DNA from 2 places in the Weissella sp. MSCH1 genome. Region 1 is predicted to be linked to the other one. Evidence: riboswitches for the same ligand, from Rfam matches in the RefSeq annotation. Region 1 holds a riboswitch; the other holds the start of a gene.
What was found. A riboswitch is a leader RNA that binds a small molecule or an ion and turns the genes downstream of it on or off. The one in region 1 is predicted to bind thiamine pyrophosphate.

Region 1 (11,072 bases):
CCAAAATCAACAACAATGAGTTAACAACAAAGGCCAACGTCAATTGGATGTTTGAATCCCAGGTCATGAAGCGCACCGCTTCCTTCAATTCAGCCTTGTTTTCACGGTTGATCTTACGTGTTTGTGAAACTGATGAGTGCAAGTACAAGTTGTGCGGCATCACCGTTGCACCAACAATTCCCAAGGTCATCAGCAATGGTGAATCAACACCCTTAGGTGCATGTGTGCTAACGGCTTGTAGCTGTGGCACATAACCACCTAGCATTGCCACGATATCTGGATTTGATGACACCACCAAATAACCAAAAATAAACAAGATAGTCAAAATCAATGTAATGACAATTGCTTCGATTTTACGGAAACCAAAACGCATCAATAATAATAGCAAAATAACATCAAATGCCGTTGTCAAAACAGAGGCAATCATTGACCAACCAAATAGCAAGTGCAACGCAATAGCCCCACCAATAACTTCGGCAATATCCGTTGCAATCAAAGCTAATTCAGTCATAATCCACAATACAAAGCCACCTGACTTTGATGTGCGGGCGCGAGTAGCTTGCGCCAAATCTTCGCGCTTCACCATGCCCAACTTACCAGCCATGTATTGCAACATCATCGCAATCAATGATGAGACCAACACAACTGACAAAAGCGTGTAGTGGTAGTTCGCACCACCCGCTACTGATGTCACCCAGTTACCCGGATCCATGTATCCGACCGCAACCAGTGCACCGGGCCCTGAAAAGGCCCACAATTTGCGCCAAAATGAACCGTTCGTTGGCACTTCAACTGAACCATTCACGTCGCCTAGACTTGCGTCAGCAGTTGCATCGCCAACGAAGTGCTTCTTTGTCATTTCTTCCTTAGACATGACAACCTCCTATGTACGAGAAAAAGTCGTAGTGAGGAGGGTTCCCCAGTGTACTATTCACTTTTTAGTTAATAGTGCTAAACAAATTTCATAAAGGATTTCGTCCAACTAACCCTGTTAGTTGAAGGCTTATGACTTTCGCTTAACCGGGGCTCCTCACCCGCAAGTGCTAGTATACAGGTGATATTATGCATAAGCAACCCTATTTTTTCACATCTGTCAAAAATAATTCAATAACGTGAATTATTCTAGTTTTCTTAACAAAAAATAAGCAGAGCACTCATGCTCCGCTTACAAATTCTTCATACTTTAGTTGCTTACTTGGCATCAACAGCTGTGTCACACCGCGCAATCATTGACGACACTTTGGCGTGACGGGCCACATAAACAGCTTGTGAACCAAGCGATTCCCAGAATCCCTTCTTTGAGTGGGCCCCGATAATAATCAAATCCGCCCCAATCTTAGGCGCCAAGATGTCAACTAAGACTTCACCAGCCCGTTGCCCACTATCGTAGACCACTTCAACCTGCTTCACGCCATGTGACTCCGCATACGCCTTGTAACGATCAAGATTAGCAGCCAAATTGTCTTGCATCATTTGCACCGCTGGCAAATTCAACACATCAACCGCCGACAATTCACCCAATTCCAGAATTGATGCAATGTACAACGTCGCATCGTCCTCAATTGCCTGGTGAATCGCATTGGCCAACGCCACATGTCCTTGTTGTGACTCATCGACACCAACCAAAATCTTTTGGAAATGCATTGGTTCGATATTCAAGTTCAAGTCTTCTGTCATAGTGATATCCCCCATATCTATTGTTATGGGCTCAGTATAGCAAATTGGGTCAGTATTTTCCGTGCCGAACCCTTGAAAAAAGCTGGATACCATTGGCACCCAGCTTCACAAATTATTCTGTTTTACCCGCTTCAGCGTTATCACGGAAAGTTATGGCCATTCCTGCTAATAATTTACGCATAAATTGGTCACCAACAACCAAATATTTAGAATGTCCTTTGCGACGTAGCATCGCCCCGACTTCCCCCTTGGTGACTGTAAAGCCATCGGCCGTCCAAAAATCAAGCAAGTCTTCGTTTGAATAAGTCATCGCAATCTTCAACTTTTTGATCACAACGTTATTAATATCATTATCACGTTGCATACTGTAATCAGGCTCAATTGGATTACCGTCTTCGTCCTTCTTCACACCACGTTGCGAAATAATCAGCCCATTCATAAAGACTTCTAAGTCATGCCGACTCAACTTTTCATCACGTGGTGTATCCGGTTCTTGCTTCGTCATGATGTCTTGATACTGTTCCTTAGTCATTTTCAGACCACCCAGTTCAAAAATTTTAATCATGTCAGCATTCTTAATATTAAAAATAAAGCGGATGCGACGCACAATATCGTTATTATTCATTACAAATCTCTCGTTTCGATTGAAAAAGGCTGGGACTCACCCAGCCTTTGCAAGCTTAACCACGTGAGGCATTCACTTGATCAAGCGTTGGAATTGATGGTTGTGCACCGGAACCTTGGACCGTAATAGCTGCCGCTGCATTTGCAAAGCGCACTGCATCTTCAACATTACGCATGTCGGCGTCAAGCTTCGTTGTTAGCGCACCGATAAACGTATCACCAGCCGCCGTTGTGTCAACTGCTTTAACCTTCAACGCCGGCACAAAGCCATTTTCACCATCAGCCATGTGGAAGTACGAGCCGCGTTCGCCAACCGTAATAATCACATTTTTGGCACCCATTTCTTGTAAGCGCTTGGCGGCACTTTCCATTGACAGGTCATCAGTTACTGGAATACCCGTAATAATTTCGGCTTCTGTCTCATTTGGTACTACTAAATCAGTCAGTGCCAACAATTCAGCTGGAATATCCTTGGTTGCTGGCGCGGGATTCAGCACCGTCATGACATCAGCAGCCTTGGCCGCTTTAAATGCGCTCAGTGTGGCAACCATTGGCGTCTCAAATTGGGCAATCAATACGTCTGACGCTTTAATCGTTGCATCGGCTGCAGCAACATTTGATTCATTCACTTGGCGGTTCGCACCACCGAGAATCAAAATGGTGTTGTTTGAGTCAGCCTCAAGCATAATGTATGCAGCACCTGTTGCAACACCTGATAGTTCAGCCACATGGGCTGTATCAATACCATCCGCCTGTAATGCATCTAGTAATAGTTGCCCGTTCTGGTCATCCCCGACGGCGCCAATAAAATTAACGTCCGCACCTAACCGCTTTGCTGCGACCGCTTGATTGGCACCCTTACCACCAGGCGCCGTTGAGGCATCATCCATTGCCAACGTTTCACCTTGTTGTGGCAAGTGTGGAATGTGCAAAATGGTATCCGCATTCAACGAACCCAATACAGTAATCTTCTTCATCACCAATGTGCTCCCTTATTTCTAGTCAATTTAGTATATCAAAAAAGATGGCCACTTGGAAAAGCGACCACCTTTCTTATCAACTACTTATTGTTCAAAATGGCATCGATCTTAGCCAATTCTTCCGCAGACAAGGTCATGTTGTCCGCTACCTTCACGTTGTCCAACAAGTGATCAACTGAAGATGCCCCAATCACGATTGATGGCACGCGCTTGTCACGCAGCAACCAAGCCATCGCCAATTGGGCCAACGTCTGACCACGGTCAGCAGCGACCGCATTCAAAGCGTTCAACTTCGCAACCGTTCCCTCAGGATCTTCCTTAATGAAAGCATTCGTGCGGTGCAACGGCATATCAGCTGGGAAACCATCCAAGTAGCGATCCGTCAACAAGCCCTCGGCCAATGGTCCGTATGCAATCAACCCGGCATGGTGCTTATCCAATTCGGCCAACATATCCGTCGTTTCTGCTTCACGATTGAACATGTTGTATGACATTTGGTTACCAATGAATGGCGTGTGCAACTCATCGAAAATCTTACCAATTTCAGCAACTTGTTCCGTGGTGTAGTTTGAGACACCAACATATAGCGCCTTTCCTTGGCGGACAATTAAATCGAGTGCCTCAGCCGTTTCGCGCAAATTTGTATTTGGATCCCAACGGTGTGCGTAGAAAATATCAACATAGTCCAGGTGCATGCGTTGCAATGACATATCCAACGCTGCCGTCAACGTCTTCTTACCAGAGAATTCACCCAAAGGACCTGGCCACATGTGGTAACCCGCCTTGGTGGTAATCACCAATTCGTTACGGTATGGCTTCAAATCCTTTTCGAAGACAGCTCCGAAAGTCTCTTCGGCTGAACCATCGGAAGGCCCATAATTAGAGGCGTTGTCAAATGAAAAAATACCATTATCAAACGCTTTTAACATCACTTCACGTGAGTTAGCAAGTGGCTTTTGGTCACCCAAATTACGCCACAAACCAAATGATAGCGCTGGCAAAATCAAGCCAGAATCAGCCACACGGCGGTATGGCATCACATCATAGCGATTATCAGCTGCTGCATAAACCATTGTAAATACCCCTCAATGTTCATTTTATTGCATGTTATTTCAATACCATCATAACATATTATAATTTGGCATCTGGATTATTCCGTGACTTTAGCAAGATATCCAACGGACGATTTTCATGGATGCGGACGATGGCGTCAGCCAACAATGGTGCGACTGATAGACGCGTAAACTTCGCACTCTGCTTTGCCTCTGGCATCAACAATGTATCCGTGAAGATGTAGTGGGAAATATTCTCGTCGGCTGCCAAGCGTTGGGCTGAATCACCCGATAAGACGGCGTGCGTTGCCACAACGAAAACATCGGTTGCCCCGTTTGCTCGCAAAGCGCGGGCTGTCATTTGCACACGGCGCCCCGTATCAACAATATCATCGACAATAATTGCCCGGCGACCGGCAACCTCACCCACAATCGCATCTGGCGATTCGGGCGTCGTCATCGCCACGTTGTCATTTACCACACCCCATGGGGCGTTCACCAAGTCAGCAAACTTGCGGGCACGCCCAGCACCGGTGTGATCCGGTGACACGACAACCAAGTTTTCCAACATGTTGCGACGATAGAAGTAATCGGACAACAGCGGTGCCGCTTGCAAATGATCAACCGGGATATCAAAGAACCCTTGCAATTGGTCAGCGTGCAAATCGACAGCCAAAACGCGATCGATGCCGTCCATTTCAAGTAATGAAGCCACCATCTTGGCCGTAATTGGCTCACGCGACTTAGCCTTGCGGTCTTGACGTGCGTATCCAAAGTATGGAATCACCACGTTAATATGAGCGGCTGAAGCACGTCGAAGCGCATCAACAGCAATCATAATTTCCATGAAGGCATCATTCACCTCTTCAGCAATTGGTGCCACAATATAAATGTCATCACCACGAACACTTTCCAACACACGTTCGTAGATTTCACCATCAGCAAAACGCTTGATATCAATTTGACTTAAAGGTTGATGCAACTCATCTGCCACTGCTTCAGCTAACTCATGGTTAGCTGACAGACCGAACAACTTAATTTGGCACTCCTCCACGGGTGAATTCCTCCATTTTTCATTCAATATCTATATTCTATCAAATATTCAGTATAATTTCTCTGCTTAACTCACCAGCTAGTTGCATTGTACCTGCCAAGCCCCTATACTTACTTTAACGAATCAAACAAGCTGGGGTGCCAAGTGGCTGAGATGATACCCATAGAACCTGAGCAGGATAATGCCTGCTAGGGAGCTTGGTTTGTTTACGACTTAAAGTAAGCGAACCCCAGTATTGCCAAGACGGTTGATACTGGGGTTCTTTTTATTTTCCGAAGCTTTGGGCGATTCGAATTATATGAACGGGGGTTTGCACGTTATGCAAACAGTACAAGAACACAAGCGCGGATGGGCGCTACGTGATGTTATTTTTCTAGCCATTATCGCGATTTTCTTCGGGGTTATTTATCAGGTTTGGGGCGCGTCTTATTACGCCTTAGCCGCAATTCCAGCGCTCAAGCCATTCGCTAACGATATGACAATTGGGGTGTGGCTGATGGCCGGTCCATTAGCCGGGGTACTCCTTCGCAAAGTTGGCGCAACCTTGATTGGTGAAGTGTTGGCGGCCGTCGTTGAGATGCTCCTCTTCTCAAGTTGGGGTGCTGCTACTTTACTCTACGGTTTTGTTCAAGGAATCAGTTCTGAGCTTGGTTTCACCTTAACTGGCTACAAGAACTGGGATAAAATTGGGCTGACACTGTCCGTGATTACCAGCACACTGATTACGTTTGCTTGGGACTTGTTCAACAGTGGCTACTTGGCCTATAAGCCTGGCCTATTGATCGCCTTGTTCATCATTCGTTTGATTTCAGTCGGCTTTTTCGCCGGTATCCTTGTTTACTTGATTAAAGTCCTTGTTGAAAAGTCAGGTTTATTAAAGCGTTAATATGACAACATTAGCAGTTAAAAACTTTAGCTTTGCCTACGATACGGGCCAACGAAATATTTTAAACAATATTTCGTTTTCACCCGTTGCCGGCAGTTTTAATTTATTAATTGGCCCCTCTGGTTCTGGTAAGTCAACGTTGTTAAAAGCGATGGCGGGCCTGATGCCTAAATTTGGTGGCATTGTCACCGGTGGCCAAATTTTGTTAGACGGACAAGACATTCAACCCGTGGCACCTTTTGAACGCGCCAAACGAGTGGCCATGCTATTTCAAAATCCGGATCGCCAATTTGCGATGCGGACCGCTCCTGAACAAATTGCTTTTGCACTTGAAAACATCCAATTACCGGCTGAACAAATTCAAGACCGGGTGGCCGATGTGATGACCCGCTTAAATTTGACAGCCTTTGCTGAGCAAGATTTGATGACCCTATCCGGCGGCGAAAAGCAACGCGTTGCCTTAGCCACCATTTTGGCCATGGATAGTGACATTATTCTACTCGATGAGCCATTTGCAAATGTTGACCCACAAGCACGGCAAACGTTACTGCATGATTTACAAGTTCTCCAGCAAACGCAAGGTAAGACAATTGTGATTTCAGACCACGATTTGTCGGGTTACGCTGAGCTTGTTGACAATCTCTACGTCTTGGAGGCCACAACCGGCACACTGCAGTCGGCGTCATTAACGTGCCTCACAAACCTGGCGCCAGTTGTCCCTTTCGTCGGGCAACCTAACCCGGCCGGTGACTTGGGTTGGCGCCAATTACACGTCAGCGTCGGTGAACGAACGTTACTAACAGGCACAACATTCACCGTACCCAGTCAGCAAATCGGCTTGATTTCCGGGGCAAACGGCATTGGTAAGTCCACCCTATTTAAGGCACTGACCAAACAAATTTCAGCAACCGGCACAATTACATGGGCCGAACAAGATACGCGCAAAATCAAAGCAAAAGCCTGGGCAAAACGCGTGGCTTTGATTTTCCAAACAGCCACTGACCAATTCGTGACCATGACAGTCGCGGAAGAATTGGCTTTGTCACAACGTCAGACTGCCTACCCTGATTTTTGGACGGCTGAACGCGTGGCTGATGCGGTTGCCCAACTCAATCTAACCAGCGTGATGGATCACATTGTCTATCAACTATCAGGGGGTCAGCAGAAAAAACTACAAACCTTGGTCATGCTAATCATGGGACAACCAGTGCTCCTCCTCGATGAACCCTTAGCCGGTCTCGATCAGGATTCTGTCCAGGCAGTCATGACCTTGTTACAAACGACCGTGCACGCGACCCAGCAAGCCATTTTAATGATTTCACACCAACGACAAGGTTTGGCAGACTTCATAGACTATGAACTGGTTTTTGCTGAACAGCAACTTCGTTTAATTGGAGGTTCAGCACATGCCTAAATTGAATCCAACGGTTTTACTCGTCATTATGATTGGAATTGGCTTTCAAACAGCCTTCGTTAAATCAATCACGATGAATCTAATTGTAGCTGGGGTGACGTTACTTTATTTGCTATTAGCTGGTGTTAAATGGCGGTATCTCGGGGTAATGTTCGCAATTTCACTCCCACTTGCCTTTGCGACATGGGTGTCATTTATCGCCTTCGGTACAGGGAACCCCACCCATTTGGCCTGGGTCTATGCCACTCGCTTATATGCCTACCTCTTCTTGGGCGGGGCATTAACACTAACCGTCACGGTGAAGGATTTATTGTTTAGTCTCCACCGGCATGCCCATTTATCGAGCACTTTCACGTACGGCTTATTGGCGGCCTTTAATTTGTTACCGCGTGTGCGACGACAGGTTAAAACCATTCAATACGCAGCCAGCTTACGTGGTGTCACGTATCATCTCTGGAGTCCACACTTGTATTTCAAAGCCGTGCTAAGTGCCCTGCAATGGTCGGACGACTTAGCCTTAGCAATGACGTCACACGGCTTTTCCGAGGGCTTTCCTAGGACGGATACCATTAATGATCCCCTGCCAAAGTGGCAATGGCTAGTTGCAGTCTTGTTAATTGCAGCTTATGCCGTTGGTGCTTGGGTGATACAGCCACGGTAACTTAAACTAAAAAAGACCACTAGACCGGTTCACACTCGGTCTAGTGGTCTTTTTTATGAGTTAATTTTCAAAATCAGCAATCAGCACGCGGTTACTTGCTGCATCATCATTTGGTTTAGCCGCGCCAAATGCGGCTTGCATTGTTCGCAGGTTGGCCGTTTCCACTCCGAAATAATCGCGAATCAAATCTTGCATGAACGCCATTAACGCTGTACCATCCAGCTCCGTTTCACTATGGAGCACCTTTGCCTCATTCCGGTAGACACCAGCATTGCGTAACGCATCGACCTTCACTTCCAATGCGGGCAAACCAGCAACCAAGTGATAGATGGTGTGGTTTTCATAGGTCCACTTGGTCAAATGCACCACATGGCGTAAATCCTGGAGTCCAAATGGCAACACCATATCAGCAGCGACACCAGCTAGCACAACCGGTTCGCCGGTTAATTTTTTAATGGCCGCACGCAACTCGGTGGTTGGTAACGTGAAGTGACCATTGTAATCTAAGGCTGCTTGCCCCAGCAACAGTTCCGAACGCGTCATAAATCCAATGCGATCAAACTGGGCATCACTCGCCATTGCCGTGGCTAATGCCTGTTTAAACATTTCCGGCGCGCGCCAATCAAAGCGCAAAAATGCCCGGTCTAAGCGAATATCATCCCCAACCGCATGGAATGAAATTGGGGTATAGCCCATCGTACCCGGTACACTATTCACCAGTTGTTGCCGCGCTTCTTCAAAGTATTGACTATGATAAATGGTCATTTTTAATCCTCCAGCAATGTCAATAATGTCGCTAAATCCAGTTGACCCGGTGCAGAAGCTGCCCCGAGTGTTGCAAATGTTAATTGTGAGCCATTACGACCACCAATCATGCGGGTGCGTTGCCCGAGCTCACCCATTGCCATCGTAATCAATGGTTTGCCTTCCGTGGCAAACTGCTGGGTTGTCGCAAGTAGGCGATCAACATCCCCATCATGTTGCGGCATCGTCGCGACCTTAATCACGTCCGCCGTGGTCGCATACGCCTGACCAAACACCTGGTCTAAAGTCGTTGGTGTGTCAGTAAAAAAATGTTGTGAGTTAATAATTGGTACCTGGGCAGCGTGGGCATCGGCTACCAAATCGGCTACCTGGGTAAATAATTGATGCTCGATATCAATTGCCGCGACACCGGTTTTAATGGCTAATCGGTAGACCAATTCATACAAGGCAATATCGAATGGGCGTTGGCCGCCCTCGGCCGCAGTACGCCATGTGAAAATGACGGGTTTGTCCGCATTAAATAAAATCGTTTGTACATCAGCGGCTCGCAAGTTTACCAAATCCGTTAAGTAATCTACGCGCCACTCAATCACATCGGCTCGTGACTCGTTGATTTGTTCAACTTGGCCAAGCACCGCCGAAATAGTTGTTCCGGTAACCGGCACCGCAATTAATGGGCGATCTTGTCCTGCCGTAGCTGTACCCAATGTTAATGTCGTCATATGTTAACCCTCAAATGCAATCTGAATCAGACGGGCAATGTCACGCGGGGTTTTCCCATCGGTTTGCACAGTAGTTGTTGCAGCTGCATCATACTTTGGCAACCGACTACGCCATAATGCGGCCACCTCTAGTAACGTCTTCGTGCGCAAAATTGGCCGAGTATCATCATCTGCCAGGCGTTCTAGTGTCTGACCGAACGAACCTGATAAATAGTAAACTGGCACGCCCGCTTCAGACAGTAGCTGAATATTGCCAGGTGTTTCAACAATCCCACCACCGGTCGCAATCACCCCACCTTTGTGAATGACATCTTGCAAGACGGTGTATTCCAATTCACGAAAACTCGCTTCGCCCGCCGTCGCAAAAATTTCACCAGGCGTCTGACCCGTTCGGCGAATAATTTCTTTGTCGGTATCAATTAAGGGCAACCCTAGCAATTCAGCTAGCTCACGGCCAACTGTGGTCTTACCGGCCCCCATAAACCCAATTAAAACTGCTGTTTTCATTCTGCCACAACTCTTTCTAGGTCTGCAAAAAAGCTTGGATACGAGACACTCACTGCCTCTGCCTTCGCTAACGTAACTTCACCATCGGTAATCAAGGCTGCGATTGCCAACATCATCCCAATCCGGTGATCGCCACATGAATCAACCGTAGTTGGCTCAGCAACCCGCAATGGCGTCCCACCGTGTACGACAAAGCCATCTTCTCGGGCTTCAATGTTCGCCCCTAATTTATTTAATTGGGTGGTCACCGTTGCAATCCGATCCGTTTCTTTCACGTGCAACTCCTGGGCGCCGGTTATCACCGTGTCGCCCAACGCTTGTGTCGCTGCTAATACTAGAAGCGGAATTTCATCGACCGCGGTTGGCACGTCATCCCCGTTAATGTGGATACCCTGTAATCCCTGAGTAGTCACTGTTAAGTCAGCATATGGTTCACCACCATCAGCCACCACATTAGCCATCGTAATCACCGCCCCCATGCGTTGCAATAATCGCAAAATGCCGGTGCGGGTGTCGTTGATTCCAACTTTAGTTAAAGTCAATTGACTATTCGGCACAATTAAACCAGCAATCAACCAAAAGGCGGCTGATGAAATATCACCAGGCACCTGAATCGTGGTTGCATGAAGCTTTGTCGTGGGGTTCACAATAATATCTTGCCCATCGCGAGTGATTGTCACGCCAAATTGTTGCAACATACGCTCGGTATGGTCGCGGGTCGCCAATGGTT
Region 2 (11,072 bases), on a different contig from region 1:
CAATGACAACCTGATGTCCTAAGCCAACCAACGCTTGCGCCGCTGCAGCACCAATACCATCACTACCACCAGTAATTACGATTGTTTTCATGAGTATCCCCTATCGTTTTGAACGCTTTGCCTCGTCAATAGCTTCTTCAATTGCCGTAACCATGACGGCTTTTTTCATATTAATCTGCTTTGACGACCGCACCTGCTTAATCTTAATTTGCTTGGTCAAGTGCCAACGCTCCGTTGTTGCTGTATACAGACGCTTGCCGTTGTTATCCGTAATCCGATAACTAGTTGCGAATAAATGGAATGGATTCCGCCGCGATTGGCCAACGACATCCCCTGCTTTATCCAAAAACTGGTACTGATGGAAGAATAAGGCCCACACCTTTTCGCGCAGCGCGCCATCATATGTACCGTCGGCCGTCGCAAAGACACCGCCACGTGCGATTGACAACGCCAATAGTCGCCGAGACTGGTGTTCACGGTAAGCCACGTCACCAGCTGGCGTCTCAAGCGCCAACGTATCACCAAACGGGTGCCAAAAATCGCCCGTCAACGTGCCAACTGATTTACCCGCTACCCGGACATCGTACGACGTCGATAACCGGAAGAATTTCTGCACCAGCGTCACTTCTTGGGCTTGTTCCAGCGTTGTGTCTAATTGTTTAATCCGTTCGGTTGCCTGATCAGCCGCCTGAACGTTGCTAGTCGTGAACAGTATCATCGCTACCACAACTGCCAAACTTAATCCTAGTCTTTTCAATTGCATCCCTCACAATCTGATTCGCCTACCAGTATAAGCATTTGCAAATGAAAACACCATAACAAACGCTATGGTGTTACCGGTTATTTAATCTTGCTGATCTGTTACGTCATCAATCAACTCAGTCATTGGCAACAATTTCAAACCTGGATCGGCCACTTGCAGACTAGCCTTAAAAGCTTCGACTTGTTCAGCCACTTGTTGCAGAACGCTGTCATATTCACCTTGTAAGCCTGACACTTTAAATTGCTTGCGGGCCATCAGTTGTTGCTGAATCGTTTCGGCAGCCATACCAATACCAGCAACGGCGGCATCGACCGCCAAACCTTTCGCAACGCCCGAACCCCGTTTCGTCGTCCCCGTGCTGTTAGTTTTCTTACGTAACTTAGCTGCTTGTGAAATCGCCATTTGCCCCGCTTGCAACACAACTGCTCGCTTAGTTGCGTTGCTAATCGACTTTCCGGCCGGATTAGCTGCCAACTTCACGTAGTTGGTTGGCGTCACCACTGATAACTGCACGTCATGCACCAATTCCGCATCAAATTCAAACTGTTGCGTCGCTTCATCGGTCATAAACGCCACGACCATATTACGCATGGCTTCATTAACATCTGCCACCAATTGTGTTTCAAACCGGTGCGCCACAATGTTGAATTCACTCGTCGAAATTGTGTTTGCTTTATACAATTCTGCTAGCTGTGCAATCGCGGCCCGCCGACTTTGCTTCATCGCTTTGAACGGCAAGGCCAATTTACGATTAATCGTCATGTTTAACCGCGTATCCGTCGCCCGTTGTTTTACATCATCACCCAAACGCTGAGCGCCTCGTTTTACCGCCTGCAGATTTTCTGTCAACTTTGCCATGTTCAATTCCCCCAAATTGCTTTACATTCATTATACCGGAAATTTGGTGGCGACCATACATCCTTCACCCAAACTTGTTACAATGAAGTCACTACGAAACGAGGTACCGTTATGATTATCAAAGCAACGTTAGCCGACCCTACATTACCTGAAATTTCACGATTAATACGGATTCCCGAATTCCGCCAAATGGCCCAACTACACAAAGCGCTACAGCTAGCGTTCGGGCTAACTGATTCGCATCTGTATAAGTTCGACGGCGGCATTTACTACATTACCAACGACAAACTCGGCATTGCCGACGACAAGCTTAAGCAAAAGCAACAACTGAAGCATTGGGATGAGCTGTCTCAATTTGAACAACAACCTGATTTCCGCCACAAAACGTTAAAGATGCCCGCCGTCTTATTGATGGACTTCTTTTCCAACTTAACCCACGCAACGTATGTCTACGATTTTGGGGATGACTGGCGGTTTGACTTAGAGGTCGTCGACATGGAGGATCCATATGAAGAAAATCCAGCGATTAAGGTGCTGGATGTCCAGGGACCCGATCTGTTAGAAGACGGACATATCGAGTTTCCAGCCTTGGTGATGGCTGCTTACGAGGAACCCGAAACGATTCTTGACGGGAGCGCCCAACTGGCTTTCACAACCCCGGAAACAGCCAATTACAAGCTCTTTCTCGCAAAACTTTATGATTATAGTTACTAATGACACCCAACCGCACCGTTTATCAATGGCGCGGTTTTTATTATTACGATTTTTTACCAACGTCGTCACCATTTAGGCCCCCCCTCCGAAACTGTTAACCCTGTTGCAATTCCCCGATAAACGACAAATGAGGCACCGGCGCACCGGTACCTCACAAGATAGTTTTATTGTAGCATGAAAAATTTTGTTCAGCAATTAATTTTCAGCCATTTGCCAAAATGTCAGTTCGTGCTGATACGACGTTGCGTATATGCCCGCGTAGTCAATTGTCGCTGATTGGCCTTGCTGTAAGAGTTGTGCCACAGTTGTCCAGCTCCAGGTAACCGCGCTTTGATAAGCATCCCCCACATAGTACGCCACCCAGTCTGTGTACCCACTGGGCGCTACACCTGCTTGGGCTAATTTTTGCGCAATCAAACCGTACGATTCGGTACAGGGTAATAACGCTAACATACTAGCTAACGGATCACCTAGCTGCACCGTCTGATCAAGATGCGCCAAATAGGCCAAATTATGGGGTGCCGGATCAATCTGATGATAACGATCACTAGGTTGCAACCCCAAATGAGCATCTGCCTCATCAGCTGTCACAACAGCTCGACGCCGTAACGTCGGTGGCAATTGTTGCATCGTTTGCGCAAGTAACGCCTCAAAACGCCCCACGTAATGGGTATCTTGGGCAACATAGTAATCCCGGCTGGCCTGGCTTAAGTCACCCGTGCGAATACCTTGCACGAACGGAGTCGCCATAATCTCCGTCAACCATTTTGTTTGAATTTGTCCGAGCTCTGTTTGCTTCATTCTGCCATCCCCCATAAGCTGGTCATCTCCTGCACTACCGTCGTAGCATCAGGCGCCTGACTGAGCAAACTGACCACCGCGACACCATCTAGACCCGTCCGAGCAAGCGCTGGTAACGTCGCAAGACTGATACCACCAATCCCGACCGTTGGTAAACGGTGTTCATTATGTGCTAACACGGTCGTTAAACCGGCCAAACCCAACGGCTCGGCAGCATCCGCTTTCGTCGTCGTGGCAAAAATTGGCCCGACCCCCAGATAATCCAGCCCGACCACTGCTTGTGCGGCCTGCATTTCAGTCACATTACGCACCGACAGACCGACAATCATCTCGGGCGGCGTCTCCGCAATCACCGTCCGAATATCACGGTCATCTTGGCCAACGTGAATGCCATCTGCCCCGATTGCCAGCGCAAGATCGACATCATCATCAATAAAGAAGCGGACATTGGCGGCCTTGGCGGCGGCTTGCAATCGACGCGCTAACGGCAAACGGGTGACCGAATCTGTCAGCCCAGCCCCTTTTTCCCGGAACTGATAGGCAGTAATCCCGGTTTGCATTATCGCGACAATCTTGGCTTCATATTCCGACAAGGTCAATGTTGGAAAGTCCTGTGAGCCAGCTACAAAATAGCGTTGTAAGTCATCTTTATTCATCCCGTCACCCAATGATTCAATGGTCCGTGTCCATGACCGACAGCAATTGTTTCTGAAATCGCTGCTGTCATAAACCGCTTGGCATCTGGCATCAACGCTGCTAGTGTTTCACCTTTAGCCAAATGTGCAGTGATATACGCCGATAAGGTATCGCCAGTGCCGTGGGTGCGGTTAGTTGCCACCCGCGGCGCACGGAGCCAGAACCCCGTCCCGTCGGCTAACGCAACATAGTCTGCCACTTCATCTGAGCGACTGTCAGCCAAATGGGCACCCTTTAGGACGACATTCGCTGGTCCAAGGGCCCGTAAATCATGCGCAGCCGCCACCATCGCGGTTTCCGACGTAATTGGCCGGTCAAGTAATACACTCGCTTCCGCTAAATTAGGTGTCATCACCGTCGCCAGTGGCAGTAATTCGGCAACCAACACTGCCACTGCGTCATCCGTCAGTAATGGCGCGCCACCTTTAGCGACCATGACTGGGTCAACCACCACAAATGGGATTTGGGCTTGTGCCAAATTATCCGCCACCGTTTGGACCCGTTCCGCATCAAACAAAGCACCTGTTTTCACCGCTTGAATCGATAAATCTGCTAACACACTATCAAACTGGGCAGTCACAAAATCGGCTGGGGTGGGCAAAACAGCTTGTACGCCCAACGTATTTTGCGCGGTTAAACCCGTGATAATCGACGCTGCATACACGCCTTGGTTATGAAAGGTTTTTAAATCGGCATTTGCACCAGCGCCACCACTGGCATCAATGCCCGCAACTGTCATGACTTGTGGCACGTCAATCATGCAATCACCTCCGCTTGGGTCAATTGGTACAGTGCATCAAATAAGGTCGCAACAAATGTACCGGGTCGATTTGGGCCCTGCGCAGTTGCTTGCTCACCAGCCTGGCCCAGCACTTGTGCAGCAGTCTCACCAGCCAACAGGTAATCATCGGTCACGGCGACAAACGCGCCAACTATGCCACTTAACATATCGCCGGCACCGACATTCACCGCCAACAACGGTGAATTAGTTGTCACCTGGCGGGTTGATTGGCCATCGGTAATCACGTCAATAACGCCTGTTTGCACAATCGTGGCGCCCGTTTGTTTGGCTGCGGCCACAGCATTTGCCACATGGGCGTCAGTCTCATGGGCATCAATCCCTTGACCGGCCACGGTTACCCCGGCAAACCAACCAATTTCGGCCGCATTGCCTCGAATGACATCGACTTTAATCATGTCTAGCAAACGCGTCACAAACTGCGCCCGGTACGGCATCCCCACCGCCACCGGATCCAACACGACGGGTTTGTGTTGCCGGTTGGCTGCTTGCCCAACTGCAACAAATAGTGGCCAGCGGGCTTCCGATAAGGTACCGGTATTCAACACGACAGCATCGGCGATGGCCACCAATTCTTCGGCTTCGGCCACCTCATCGGTCATTAAGGGGGATGCCCCCAATACATTAATTGCATCGGCAACCCGTTGCATGGTTACCAAGTTCGCCACATTTAATACCAGTGGCTGTTGTTCACGGATATTGGTCAATAACGTTGTCATCATTCCTCCTAGAAACTAAAAAAATCGGCCAACCCGCGTAACAAAAAACGGATCGATCGATTGGAAAGACATTCTAGTCGGTCTACCATCTTCCCTACGCAAGTCTTAACTCAACAGGTTCAAAGGGTCCGGTTTCCCGTCTCAGCCAAATGGCTCCCCTAGTGGTGAATATTCAATTCTTCTTTAGTCTAGCAGAAGTTGCGCAAAAAACAACCAACGCTTTGCTGTTGTACTAACTAATTTTTTGCTAGACTGAGCATAAGGAGGCGGTATCATGACACTGTTTTTGGGGATTATCATGCTCGGACTCGGCTTATTAGAAATCGTGCTGTCAAAACGATCGGTCAAAATCTATGAAAAGGTGGCCCGTCCGACTGACTCACCATTTAAACTACTGGGGTTTGGTTACGGTTTTTACATTGGCATCGTCATTGCACTTTTGTCACTCGGTCCCATCATCACCGGAATTATGCAACTTATTTAACAATTAACAGGCTGACCTAGCGTCAGTCTTTTTTACCGGCGCAATAAAAACCCGTCAGCCACCACAGCCAACGGGTATCCCGACGTATCACGGCGCACACTAATCCCAAATTAGTGTGACGCAGCCATTCCATTGTTTGCATCGTGCTTATGCGACGCCACCTTTGCTGACACCACGTCAGCAACATCTTCATCATTCTCTTCAATCTTAAAGATTGTCTTGTAACCAGCAAATGAAACTGCTGCGGCAATCAAGCTAAACAAACTAAATAGAAATGTCATCATGATACGAACCCCCTTAATATCGATGCGTTCCTTTTTCCCTTGTCATTATAATAACCCCCTAGCCCCTGTATTAGCGGAAATGGTTGCAAATTGGCCTAGTTTGCGACAGTTTTAACAATCACTGGCCATTCTCAGCCAAAACAAGCCGAATTCAGCTCAATCCCGGGACATTCCTTACTTTTTAGCACAAAAAGAAGCGACCTAACACAACCTTTGTGTCAGCTCGCTTCATCATGTGCCGGATTTTCCGGATTTACTTCAAATTCCAAGCGGCATACTGTGAATTGCCAAACAACTTTTTAATTTCAGCCTTTGTTTCGGCTGTTTGGTATACCTTCACAATTTGCTTATACACCTTCTTATTAGCTTCCGTCTTACGGGCTGCAATCAAGTTAATGTACGGATCAACATTTTTCTTCAAATTTTGCGTTAACAAAATATCCTTGTCCGCTAACTTGGCATCGTGGGCAAAGTTACCGTTTATCACCGCTGCATCCGTAGTCTTCAAGGCTGAGACAGCTTGACCAGCGTCTACTTCCTTGATGTGCAACTTCTTGGGATTCCAGGTAATATCCTTCGCCGTTGGATCGGTCACCTTGGTGTTGTACTTGATCAACTTGGCTTGCACCAGGACATTCAAGGCACGTTGCTCGTTCGTCGCATCGTTTGGCACCGCAATTGTGGCCCCTGACTTGATGTCACTAAGCTTATCGGCTTTCAACGAGTACAACCGCATTGGCACAATCACCGTCTTACCAATCGACGTCAACTTGCTACCCATTTTCTTATTCTGATCATCAAAGAAAATCTTGGTTTGGAAGGCATTCAAATCCAAACTCCCATCGACCAATGCCTGATTTGGCTTCACATAATCATTGAATTCCTTCAACTTAATCGTGATGCCATACTCTTTCTTGGCGCGTTGCCCAATATTTTCCCACAATTCGCGGGCCGTATCACCAACCACACCCACTGTGACCGTCTTATTATCGGCTGCCAACACACCTTGGTCTTGGGCGACGACGCCAACCCCGGCCGTGACCAACGCACTAGCCACTAACAAACCCAACTTCACTTTATGCATAAAATACTCCCTATTAACTGTTTACTTCAACGTAATATCCCAAGCTGGTAGCTCGGCTTGACCCCATTCAGACTTCAAGTAAGCCTTGGTAGCCTTGGTCTGGTAAGCCTTCACCACTTCCTTGTAAATCTTCTTGTTTGCGTGCTTCTTTGACGCTGCAATCACATTAATCCATTCAGCTGACTTCTTGTTAACCGGCTCAACATAAATGGCCGAGCTCAACTTAATCTTGGCTTGTTGGGCGTAGTTGGTATTAATGACTGCGCCAGCCTCTGACTTCAAAGCCGTTGGTGTTTGTGCAGCATCGACTTCCTTAATCTGCAAGTTCAACTTGTTCGTCGCAATATCCTTCACCGTTGGCAAGGCCACATCCTTCAAGGTGATCAACCCGGCTGATTGCAACAGAATCAATGCACGAGCTTCATTCGTGGCGTCATTTGGCACCGCAATACTGTCACCCTTTTGGAAATCCTTAGGTGACTTGTGCTTCTCAGAATACAAGCGAATTGGCGTGATAATCGTCTTACCAATTGCCTTCACAGAATTACCATTAGAGTGGTTCCAGTTGTCAAGGAAGTAGTAGTGTTGGAACGCGTTCAGGTCCAACGAACCATCTGCCACCGCCTTGTTTGGTTGGTTATAATCCGAGAACACCTTCGTCTTTAGCGTAATGCCGTATTCCTTCTTAGCCGTCTTGGCGACCGTCTTCCACAAACCAGCATCCTGGGTACCCACAATTCCGACGGTGACAGTCTTTGAATCTGCACTGGCCGTCACGGCTGGTAAGGCCACTGATCCGGCCAAAACAGTTGCTGCAATTGCTACCCCAAACTTCAATCCATTTGTCGTCATAATAATTTTCTCCTATCTCCTAATAACCAATTAATCTGCTAATTCAGCGTAAACATCATCAAAGCGTTGCTTAATGTAAGCCGCCGACTCTGTTAACTTTTGTTGCTCACTGTCCGTCAATTGCAGTGGCGCCTTATGCAATACCCCAGCACGTCCCACGACCACGGGGTAAGACAAGTACGTTTCCAAATCCGTTTGATAGGTTGAAACCGGCAAGACTTCATGTGAGTCTGAGAGCACCGCTTCAACCAAATGGATCGTGGCACTTGCAATGCCGTAACTGGTAAATTCCTTACCCGCATAAACGGTGTACCCACCACGACGGGCTTCATCTTCCAAGGCATCCAAATCCAAATCGGCTTCATCACCGACTAATTCACCATGGACGCGGACCGTTGACCAAGCCGTGAACTGCGAATTACCGTGTTCACCCAAGTTGTAACCGCTCACCGACTTGGGATTCACGCCCAACGCAACGCCAACCGCCCGTTGCATCCGCGCCGTATCCAGTAACGTCCCGCTACCGATAACTCGATTAGCTGGGAACCCAGTAAAGCGTTGGTACAAGGCCGTGATGACATCGACTGGGTTCGTCACCACTACTAGCACGCCATGGAACCCAGACGCCACAATCTTATCGGCAACCCCACGCACCTGTTGTTTGGTGAATTGCAGTTCAACAAAGCGATCACCAGTCGCTTGTCCAGTCTTTTGTAATGAAATTTGACCCAGCGTTGAAATGACAATATCCGCATCATTCAACGCTTGCCAGTCATTCACCACAATGTGCACGTCATACTTCAAATTCGCCGCCGCATCTTGAAAGTCCAAGGCCTCTGCTTCAGCTTTAGCGCTGTTGGTATCGATGAAAATCAATTCATCCGCGCCACCCGTGGTTACCAACCCGTGCGCAATAGCGGCTCCAACGTGTCCTAACCCAATAATTGCAATCTTACGTGCCATATGAATATCCCCCTAAAAATAACCTAGTTTAATCTGTAATAAATGCGGCAATCCGCGCGACAGCCGTTTGCAAATCAGCTAACGAAGCCGCATAACTCAATCGAATGTAGCCGGCCCCACCAATTCCAAAGGCGGATCCCGGAATAACCGCGACCTTGCCTTCCTGGGCAAGCGCCAAACTAAAGGCCCCGTCATCTTGATCCAAACCATCTGGAATCTGGGCAAAGACATAAAAGGCCCCGGCTGGTTGCGGAATCGCAAAGCCAAGTTCGCGTAACGCCTTTACCAAGTAATCGCGCCGGGCTGAATATTCAGCCTTCATCGCCAACGTATCTTGGCGCCCCGCTTCAGTACCCAGTGCTTCCGCAGCCCCGGCCATCGCTGGATTCGAGGCTGACGTCACCGCAAATTGGTGAATCAAGCCGACCGCACTGATTAATTTCGTTGGGCCCACCACAAACCCAATGCGGTAACCCGTCATCGCGTGTGACTTCGATACCCCGTTCAAGACCAACGTTTGGTCGGGCAAGTACTGGGCAATCGAGGTGTGTTGTCCGTCATAAACTAACTCTGAATAAATTTCATCCGCAATCACTGTGATGTCCGTCCCACGTAAGACATCTGCCAACGCCGATAATTGTTCCGACGTGTAGGTTGCCCCAGTTGGATTTGATGGATAGTTCAGCACAACCGCCACTAGTTGATCGCCATATGTGTCAATCGCGCCCTGTAATTGGTCCGGCGTGAGCAAGAAGTCAGTCGCCGATGTATCCACATAGGTTGGTACGCCACCAGCCAAGACCACCGTCGGGTCATACAACGGGAAGTTTGGCGCCGGAATCAAGACACGGTCGCCAGGATTAACAACGGCGGTAATCGTGTCATAAATCCCTTCCGTGGCCCCCAACGTCACAATGACTTGTGAGTCAGCATCATATTGCAGGTTGTACCGGTCAGCTAAGAAGTGCACCGCCGCTTCCCGCAACGTTTGCGTCCCAGCGGCCGGTGCGTAATGTGAATCATCTGCTAAAATGCTGTCGATTGCTGCCTGTTTAATGTGGGTCGGTACATTGAAATCTGGTTCACCCAGCGTCAATTTCAAAATATCAGCCACATCACTAATCTGGGCGTCGAATGCTCGAATCGCATTGGGCTGAATCTGTGTTAAGCGTTCATTTAAGCTCATCGTCTACCTCCCTAAAACTTGCGACCAGGGTTTAAAATACCGGTCGGATCAAAAACGACTTTAATTTGTTGTTGTAATGTTTGCACCGCGGGTGACAATTGCTGTGGCACCCACTTCTTTTTAATCGTGCCAATCCCGTGTTCCGCACTGACCGTGCCACCGATGCTAATCACAAAGGGCAGTAGCTCATCAATATAGGCCTGCGTTTCCGCGGGTAAAGCCCCATCTTTACTTTCTAAAATGATATCCGGATGCAAGTTACCGTCGCCAGCGTGGCCGAGCAACAATAACCGTTGACCATGCTTAGCGGCAATCGCTTCCGCGCGATCGGCGACAGTTGCTAACTGTCCTAATGGCACGGCAATGTCTTCCACAATTAAACGGCCATATTGCGCGCCGGCCGCAAAGATATCTTGGCGAATTTTGATAATAGTCGCCGTGCGGGCCGGGTCCGACGTGACATCAATTGTCTGAGCACCAGCCTTACGGAGCAGGTCATCAACCAAATCCAACGCACCGGCAACTGCGACATCAAGTTGGAAAATCAGCAAGGCTTGTTCGCCACGCCCGCCCAAATCAATACCTTCGTACTCATCAAGCGCTTCAATTGACACCCGATTTAGAACTTCTAGCATTGATGGATTAACACCACTGGCTTGCAGCACTTGCACGGCATGCGTTAATGCATGCACATCCGCAAAGGTCGCTAAGCCCGTCACAGTATCGCCAAACGGAATTGGTCGGAGACGTACAGTGGCTTCAACGACCACCCCAAGCGTACCTTCCGAACCAATGAACAAGTCGGTTAAGTCATAACTGGCATTGTTCTTAAATGTGGCCCCGCCGAGTTCTAATAAACGACCGTCGGC

Region 2: another riboswitch for thiamine pyrophosphate. It lies ahead of thiM (hydroxyethylthiazole kinase); the one in region 1 lies ahead of ACJ28U_RS11940 (ECF transporter S component).

Annotation. Positions count from the first base shown of each region.
Region 1 covers NZ_JBJMBA010000047.1:13,683-24,754, reverse strand. Annotated here, with positions in the region: gene ACJ28U_RS11970 (Nramp family divalent metal transporter) at 1-874, opposite strand, end outside; gene ACJ28U_RS11965 (universal stress protein) at 1,192-1,677, opposite strand; gene ACJ28U_RS11960 (DUF1456 family protein) at 1,790-2,302, opposite strand; gene rbsK (ribokinase) at 2,358-3,278, opposite strand; gene ACJ28U_RS11950 (aldo/keto reductase) at 3,362-4,354, opposite strand; gene ACJ28U_RS11945 (ribose-phosphate pyrophosphokinase) at 4,413-5,387, opposite strand; TPP riboswitch at 5,511-5,599, shown strand; gene ACJ28U_RS11940 (ECF transporter S component) at 5,707-6,273, shown strand; gene ACJ28U_RS11935 (ABC transporter ATP-binding protein) at 6,275-7,687, shown strand; gene ACJ28U_RS11930 (energy-coupling factor transporter transmembrane component T family protein) at 7,680-8,348, shown strand; gene ACJ28U_RS11925 (hypothetical protein) at 8,409-9,113, opposite strand; gene aroD (type I 3-dehydroquinate dehydratase) at 9,116-9,835, opposite strand; gene ACJ28U_RS11915 (shikimate kinase) at 9,839-10,342, opposite strand; gene aroA (3-phosphoshikimate 1-carboxyvinyltransferase) at 10,339-11,072, opposite strand, start outside.
Region 2 covers NZ_JBJMBA010000022.1:4,225-15,296, forward strand. Annotated here, with positions in the region: gene ACJ28U_RS00980 (SDR family NAD(P)-dependent oxidoreductase) at 1-91, opposite strand, end outside; gene ACJ28U_RS00985 (hypothetical protein) at 101-763, opposite strand; gene ACJ28U_RS00990 (hypothetical protein) at 845-1,621, opposite strand; gene ACJ28U_RS00995 (IS1096 element passenger TnpR family protein) at 1,733-2,335, shown strand; gene ACJ28U_RS01000 (TenA family protein) at 2,531-3,136, opposite strand; gene thiE (thiamine phosphate synthase) at 3,133-3,792, opposite strand; gene thiD (bifunctional hydroxymethylpyrimidine kinase/phosphomethylpyrimidine kinase) at 3,789-4,592, opposite strand; gene thiM (hydroxyethylthiazole kinase) at 4,589-5,350, opposite strand; TPP riboswitch at 5,425-5,520, opposite strand; gene ACJ28U_RS01020 (hypothetical protein) at 5,625-5,834, shown strand; gene ACJ28U_RS01025 (hypothetical protein) at 5,945-6,118, opposite strand; gene ACJ28U_RS01030 (MetQ/NlpA family ABC transporter substrate-binding protein) at 6,372-7,202, opposite strand; gene ACJ28U_RS01035 (MetQ/NlpA family ABC transporter substrate-binding protein) at 7,224-8,054, opposite strand; gene ACJ28U_RS01040 (L-lactate dehydrogenase) at 8,085-9,017, opposite strand; gene ACJ28U_RS01045 (aminotransferase class I/II-fold pyridoxal phosphate-dependent enzyme) at 9,046-10,203, opposite strand; gene ACJ28U_RS01050 (FAD-binding oxidoreductase) at 10,215-11,072, opposite strand, start outside.